DNA from 2 places in the Paenibacillus sp. 01T47 genome. Region 1 is predicted to be linked to the other one. Evidence: predicted binding sites of a transcription regulator. Region 1 holds the regulator's gene; the other holds the start of a gene.

Evidence for each region. The regulator LexA, encoded in region 1, represses DNA repair genes until DNA is damaged. The targets are predictions, from matches to a motif close to CGAACATATGTTCG.
Region 2: a site for LexA is predicted at 1,621-1,634, ahead of AC1DOV_RS11870 (YhjD family protein). Genes of this name have one in related genera too.

What each region holds. Positions count from the first base shown of each region.
Region 1 covers NZ_JBFTPA010000002.1:289,723-293,541, forward strand. Annotated here, with positions in the region: gene AC1DOV_RS05310 (ABC transporter ATP-binding protein) at 1-45, opposite strand, end outside; gene yneA (cell division suppressor protein YneA) at 206-580, opposite strand; gene lexA (transcriptional repressor LexA) at 740-1,360, shown strand; gene AC1DOV_RS05325 (GNAT family N-acetyltransferase) at 1,447-1,857, opposite strand; gene AC1DOV_RS05330 (sporulation protein YjcZ) at 2,014-2,124, shown strand; gene AC1DOV_RS05335 (hypothetical protein) at 2,236-2,865, opposite strand; gene glnA (type I glutamate--ammonia ligase) at 3,383-3,819, opposite strand, start outside.
Region 2 covers NZ_JBFTPA010000004.1:445,576-449,394, forward strand. Annotated here, with positions in the region: gene AC1DOV_RS11855 (class I SAM-dependent methyltransferase) at 1-348, opposite strand, end outside; gene AC1DOV_RS11860 (GNAT family N-acetyltransferase) at 478-1,053, shown strand; gene AC1DOV_RS11865 (hypothetical protein) at 1,170-1,406, shown strand; gene AC1DOV_RS11870 (YhjD family protein) at 1,652-2,053, shown strand; gene AC1DOV_RS11875 (cupredoxin domain-containing protein) at 2,189-2,578, shown strand; gene AC1DOV_RS11880 (hypothetical protein) at 2,648-2,914, opposite strand; gene AC1DOV_RS11885 (Dabb family protein) at 3,025-3,312, shown strand; gene AC1DOV_RS11890 (DUF86 domain-containing protein) at 3,465-3,819, shown strand, end outside.

The DNA of each region.
Region 1 (3,819 bases):
ATGCCCATTCATAAATGAGTGGGATAACTCTTCAACTCGTAACAAAATAGCATCTCCTTTCAGTCCCCTTTAATAGACGGCTAAACTAAGGGTTAACCCTGCAGTAAACATAAAAAAACTTTCTAAAGAAGTAGATTGGCCTGCATCTACTTTAAATAGAAAGTAATTTTTTGTATGAACTATTGAATTGTAATGGAAAATCAAGCTAAATGCTAGGAATAATTAACTTCTGTCCTGGCTTTATTACTGTTGATTGCAGATCATTCCGATCTTTAATCAAATATACGATATATCTGATATCATGGCTGCCATCTGAAACTTGTTTTGCTATATTCCAGAGTGTATCACCTGATTGCACCCTAATAATTTGTTCTTCCGCGGAAGCGGCTTCGGGAGTATTACTCGAAGCGTATGTCCCCATAAGTAGGAAGCTCGTAAACAATAAGAAAAACACAGCAGTGCAAACGACGAGTTTAACAGTATGACGCTTTATGAAATGCCTAATCAAGCGGTTGACCTTTGTTGCTTTGTTCGTATCTTGTTTATGAATGGTTCTATAAAAACTTGGACTGGTTATCATTTATCAACACCCCAAACGTTTGTTCTGTTTTTAGATTACACGAACAAACGTTTGGTGTCAACGAAAAAAATACGAACCTCTGTACTTAAGAACTTATGTTTGTACGAACTCGAGTTCTATGTTATAATTTTTTGCAAACCTACTAATGGAGTGATTGCAGTGTCGAAGATTTCTAACCGACAACATTCAATTCTTGAATTTATTAAGAATGAAGTTCGGGAGAAAGGCTATCCACCCTCCGTTCGAGAAATCGGCGAAGCTGTTGGATTGTTGTCCAGTTCAACCGTTCACGGTCATTTGGACCGTCTAGAGAAAAAAGGTTTAATACGCCGAGATCCTACTAAACCGCGTGCTATTGAAATTTTGGATCAAGAAGGCTCTGATGGCATTATCCCGCTATCCGTAGCTAGAGTACCTATTGTTGGTAAAGTTACCGCTGGTGTGCCAATTACTGCTACAGAAAATATTGAAGAATATTTCCCGCTTCCTTCCCATTTTGTTGGTGACAGCAGTGTTTTTATATTGAATGTCATGGGTGAGAGTATGATTGAAGCAGGTATTCATGACGGGGATTATGTTATCGTTCGTCAACAACAAACGGCAAACAATGGTGAGATCGTCGTTGCAATGACTGAGGACGACGAAGCAACAGTCAAAACATTTTACAAAGAGAAAAATCATATTCGTTTGCAGCCGGAAAATTCCACAATGCAGCCTATATTACTTCAAAATGTAACGATTCTAGGTAAAGTCATTGGACTTTTCCGTGATATTCATTAATACCAACTCATATGTACATAAAGAAAAGGCTGAATCAACGTATTTGCAACGTTGATTCAGCCTTTTCTTTGACTATTACATTAACTTTATTGCTTAAAGGGTTGGTAACGTCTGCCATTCTCAAACCTTTCAACAAAATTCTGATTTGTGAGCTCTCCAATGACATGGGTCCAAAATTGTTGTGCGGGAACATTTCGTTCAAGCTGATACAGCTCCCACAATCCGCTATGCTTTTGTATAACTAGCTTAGCTGCTTGTTTACCAACACCAGATCTTCTATATTTTCGCATAATAAAAAAATGTGCAAGTAAATTATAGTGTCTGTCATTTTCATTTACTTTTTTGGTTAATGCAAAGCCAGCGATCTCATCGTTCACAGTTACGATATAAGGAAAATCAGCATCGGATTCTTGCCAAAAATTTTCCCAATCGGACAATTGTGAATATAATCCTGAAGAATTTACAGCAGCATCCGTATACGCTGTAAAATCGTACATATAAAGCTGAAGCTAATTATTTATACAAACCTGCTTCTTTAACTTAAAAACGCAATGCCTGCATCAATTAATCAGCAAATGACAAACACCCAATCACTATGAATTTATCACGCATAACATACTGTGTATTCAACTCGTAAGGAGGTGCATTGAAAAATGTCCGGTTACGTGGGTGGAGCTTTCTCAAGCTTAGGAATCATCTTAGTATTATTCATTCTACTGGTGATCATTGCTTGCAGTTGCGGCGGCTTTGGCTTCGGATATTAATTCGTATTTGAGCCATTCTTCATATTAACAAAAGAAGATCCATTTGATGGATCTTCTTTTTGCTATTCATGCTCCTTTCAGCCACTACTTTGTTATTTAGATGGAGAGATTTTAAATTACACGTTTTCTTAGCAATACTGCTGTTGTTCTTAAATTAGAAATTCGTATTAGCTTCTTGCGGTCAAGTTTCGGATAATCATAAAGTAATCCTTCATATACAATTTGCATTTGCTCATGTTTAAGAAAATCATGAGGTGTAACTTGCGCGGATGGTCGTTCCCACAAGTTTATACCACTGCTCCGCATGGCTTCAGCAACAAACTGGGAGCAGAAATATGAATCTGTTGGCTCGATATTAAGCTCAAGCAGTACACCTAACAATCCGATTAAATTGTATCGGTAATTTTCTTTATTTTTTTCAAACTCACGAATGTATTGAAGCAATGCGGCATGTTGTTTTTCTGATAAAGCAATCTTTAGAAGAACACAGCGCGTATTAGGGAAATATCGAAACGTTCCAGTATAGACGTTTTCTTTGACAAATCCAGCGATTAGCGGGTTGTTTGCACGTTTACGCCCAAAGCTGTATATATTCTTCAGATTTATATCCAGTGCAAGTGAAGCGTGATTATAGGGTGCACCAGTAAATAATTTGATCATTCGAGTAAACCATGTGCCCGTGTCCGTAAGCAACACATAAATACTGCCATTGGTTTCTTCATCTATTCTAGTTTCTGTCATGCTGCTCACCTCATTTATCGTTGATTATCCAGATTATAATTAGGTCGTTTTGAGTTTAAGATATATGTCACGATTTCGTTTATTAGCTTGGGTTGATTAACTGTTATGAATATAACAACTATATAACCACCCGAATAGTACTAACTCTATGTGGTACTGGCTCTAGTCAACCTAAAAAAGACCAGCCACGAACACATTATCCATGTGTTTGACTGATCCTATAAAGGTTTGTTTTACTAATGACGCATATATATCATCAACATACAAGCACTAGACCGTAGCTCTTAGACCTGTATACTTTTCTTTAGGCGCGATTTGAGTCCACTGCTTAATTATGGCTCTGATAATCTTTAAAACCAAACTCAGCGCATCTTAGACGTTGCTGAGCGATGATATAGGTTACTTATCGACATATGATTAACATATGCCTGTGCCTTCACTTCATTAGGCTTTATTTCAGCTGTATAACTGTACGCAAAAAAAACCTCAACGCCAGCAGCGTTGAGGTTTTTGAATTTTAGTAAAGCGTTAAATACTGATCGCGTTCCCATTGGTGAACTTGTGTGCGGTACATATCCCACTCAATTTCTTTAAGCTCGTAGAAATGAGCAAGAGCATGATCACCCAGCGCATCGCAGATGATGTCGCTTCTGAGCATTTCGTCCAGTGCTTCTTTCAAATCAAGCGGTAAGCTCGGGATGCCTGCATCCTGACGCTCTTCCTCTGTCATGATATAGATGTTCCGATCTGTTGGTGCTGGTAAAGGCAGCTTGTTTTGAATGCCATCAAGACCAGCTCTGAGCATTACAGCAAGTGCCAAATACGGGTTAGCAGCTGGATCTGGATTCCGTACTTCTACACGTGTGCTAAGACCACGCGAAGCAGGAATACGGATCATCGGCGAGCGGTTGCTTGCAGACCATGCTACATAACAAGGCGCTTCATAACCAGGCA
Region 2 (3,819 bases), on a different contig from region 1:
TTGAACCTTGGACCAGCCCTGATGGTTGGTTATTAACTGGAGAGCTGGCTGTCCTACGTCCTGAATAACTTCCTGAGAAATAGCCTCCCACGAGCTAATGCGCGCATCGAAATCGCAAGCATGCACTTCCTTGCAAACGCCGCCCAAATAAAATTTTAATGGGTGCGAAATGCCGCAGGCTGCATCCAGTACGATATCATTTGGTGAAATGAGCGATCGGCACCATTCATACTCATAGGGACGGCTCCACCAGGTTTCAGGCAAAGGATAGATAAGCGTATCTCTCCTTGGATCAGTCGATGTGAAGAAGCGTGCTTCTTCGCGGCTGTGCTCATTTGGATTTAACATGAGTTATTTTCCTCCCGCAAACGTGATTATATGGCAAGTTCACATGCAAGGCTCATTTTACAAGCTTATGATGCAAGGGAAAGATTATGTATTTTATGTGTTTGTATGATGGAAAAAGGGGTTGAATGGATGGGTGCGTCATTCTCATTTCAGACGTTTCCGCGAATAGAGACGGATCGTTTTATTTTGCGAAAAACAGAGCAGCGGGATGTGCATGAATTGTTTGAGCTCTATTCCAATGATGATGTTGTCAAATATACACCGCTGCTGCCTTTCTCGGCAGAAGACGAGGCATGGCAGGAAATGAATTGGCATTTGGAGATTTATGCTCTACAAATAGGCATCAGATGGATAATTGAAGAGAAGAGCTCGGGTAAAGTAATCGGCACCTGTGGGTTTTTACATTATTTGAAGGAGCATGCGCGTACGGATTTAGGTTATGATCTATCTCCAAGCCACTGGCGGAAAGGGATTATGAGTGAGGTAGCGGCTCCCATTATCGCTTTTGGCTTCAACAGCATGAAGCTCCATTGCATCGAGGCAAAGGTAGATCCGTCAAACACTGCATCGATCAACCTGCTCTGTAAGCTCGGTTTCAAACAAGATAGTCAGCCAAGGGAATTTGAGTTTGAGGATGGGAATTTTATTGAGCTGCTTGTATTTACGATGCTGCGCAAGGAGTTTGAATTATTGCACGCACGTTAGCGTCTTTCGCAAAGGACGTTTTCATCGTATAATAGAAGGTAGCGAGCCGCAGGAAGCTAAATGTATGCTTGCTCGGCGGTGCTGCTTTATAATACTTTTTTTGGGAGGCATTACTAATGTCTATTAGCAAGGCGAGAAAAGCAAGGCAGAAGCTGGCGCAGCAAGGGCGCATGACACCGGATGCACTGAGGGGCAGCTGGCTGGGCGTCAATCCAACGATCAAACGTACATCTACTTTGCAGGAGAAGCAGGCGAAGCTGAATAAGAAACACCGAAGGAATCACGCGAATTACAGCGATGGTTCCTTTTGTATTTATAGGGGTTGTTTGGTTTGGGAGAAGCAGGTTAGTTGACTTTGAATTTCGTGATTTTACTATGGTAATATGAAGACGTACATAATGAAAGCATGTTGCATTACATTGGGTTTGGTAAAAATTGATTTATGCCTATGTCATGCAACGGATACGAATCAATGACTCGCAAACAGTCGTGCCAAGCAGGATTAAAAGTTAACTTTTGGGTAATAGTAAATTAACTTGCATCAAATCCTCGCTCCTCGCTATAATAAGAACAAACGTTCTTATTTGGAGGGGTGGCAATGGCCGCTAAAGAGGAAGAAGCCCGCGGAAAAGTCAGAATGGCAGCTAATCCACCGATACAGACCGAGGAAGAGCTTGTGCTGGTGAAGCAGTACGTTTTGCTTGGCATTGTTATGCGTATTTTGGATCATGATATACGTGTGATCGGCACTTCAGCCATTAAACTGCCGCGGTTTTATGAATCGATGATGCGCGGCATGCAGGATCGGGTGCTGCTTGACCTCGCTGGAATTAGAAGGAAATTCCGCGAAACAGGAATAAAGGTGTATGAGGAGAAGCGCGAAGCCGATGGTTTGCATGCCGAATATGTGTGCAGAGGGTACCATCATCGTTTTTTTATGCTGTGGGGCTTTGTAAAAGCGGAGTCTGAACGGGTGTTAAAACAGTATTTGTCCAGCTAATTTTGTAATTGTTCATGGTTTTGTCAAAATAACAAAAAAACTTTTCAGCTTTCCGTAGTTTAAGGTTGAGAACTTCGGACGATCTTATGTAATATAAGAGGTAGACATTATGATCGCAAAGGGGAGCACATAGCAATGCATAAGTGGATTATGTTTACTGTATTCGCAGCGGCGTCTTTGCTGGGCTTATATTTGCTCACATTCGCACTGCCAGCTAAGCCGGTTGATGAGTCTGCCTCGTTGCCAGAGGGCATGACTTTATTGAAGGTTGTAGCGTCCAACGATTTTGTATTTGATCAAAAAGAGTACAAAGTTAAAGTTGGAGACAAAGTTAGACTAAAACTTTCCAACAAAAGCGGTATCCACGGGATGCATATTGACGAGCTTCAAGTAGCTTTGGATAACGATCACCCGGAAACAGATTTGGAATTTAAAGAGCCAGGTACTTACAGAATCTATTGTTCCATTCCATGCGGTCAAGGACATACAACGATGGAATCGACTTTAGTGGTTGAAGCAGCCTAGTGCGTAATTGATTCATGTTCTGTAGAAATGAGAAAGGAGCCGAAAGGCTCCTTTTTGCCTAAAATAAAGCTATCGTGCTGAACGAGGATGATGCTCTTTATCACGACTGCGTACGATAAGCACGTCGGCGAGAAAGCCAAGCAGCGCCCATGTAGCAACAGTAAGCACATACATGAGCAAGACGTTAACCTCGTGCACGTCAACAAATAAATCAACGACCCATGCGGGAATGCTAAACATGAAGAAAACAAGATTGTGCGGGTCGTAACCCGTGGAGTTGAACAAGCAGATAGCTAGTCCAATGATTGTTGCAACAATTGTAACCGGATAGCGCATAACGTACACCGAGCCCCTTCGTGTTAAAGATTGCCGTAATGCGACTGCATAGGTTATTATGTGACAAATAGACAAAAGTTATGCGTCAATATTAGAGGAGGAACTAAATAATGCTTACTCATATCGTATTTTTTAAATTAAAAGATGGCAGCGCAGAGAGCGTAGCGCGTACCGCACAAGTGCTTAGGGATATGGAAGGGCAAATCGAAGTATTAAAGTCGATTGAGGTTGGCGTGGATGTTGTGCATTCGGAGCGTTCTTACGATATCGCTCTTATTACGAAGTTCGAATCTTTGGAAGCGCTAGAAGTGTATCAAGTGCATCCTGTACATAAAAAAGTTATTGAACACATGATGCAAGTTCGTGAAGCTTCCGTCAGCGTTGATTTTGAAAGCTGAGAGGCAGGTTGAGCAGTTATGAGCGACATGAGGGATGTATACGAAATATTTACTTATTTGCTTGTTATCATATTTAGCAGCATTATTATGGTGGCGTGGCTGAAACGCAAAGGGAAAAAAAAGAAGCAAGGCTGAAAGCGGGCGAGTGATTGATGTATTATGTGAATCGTGAACAAATAGCGGTAAGGTTGAATTCGATTACTGAAATTGCTTCGGCGCTGGACTCGCTTGCCGCTAATTGGCAGGGAACGGTGCTGGAGGGGCTGGCGCAGGAAAGAGCGCTGCATCTGGCTATTGAAACCGTAACAGATGTTGGCAGCTTCTTGATCGACGGGTTTATTTTGCGGGATGCGAGCAGCTATGAGGACATCATCGATATTACTGGCGAGGCAGGCGCGTTTCCGCTTGAAATGCAGGCGACGCTGACGGAGCTGGTGAAGCTTCGGAAGCCGTTAGTGCAGGACTATTATGTTTGGCCGAGAACTGAGCTTCATCCGCTTACGAAGA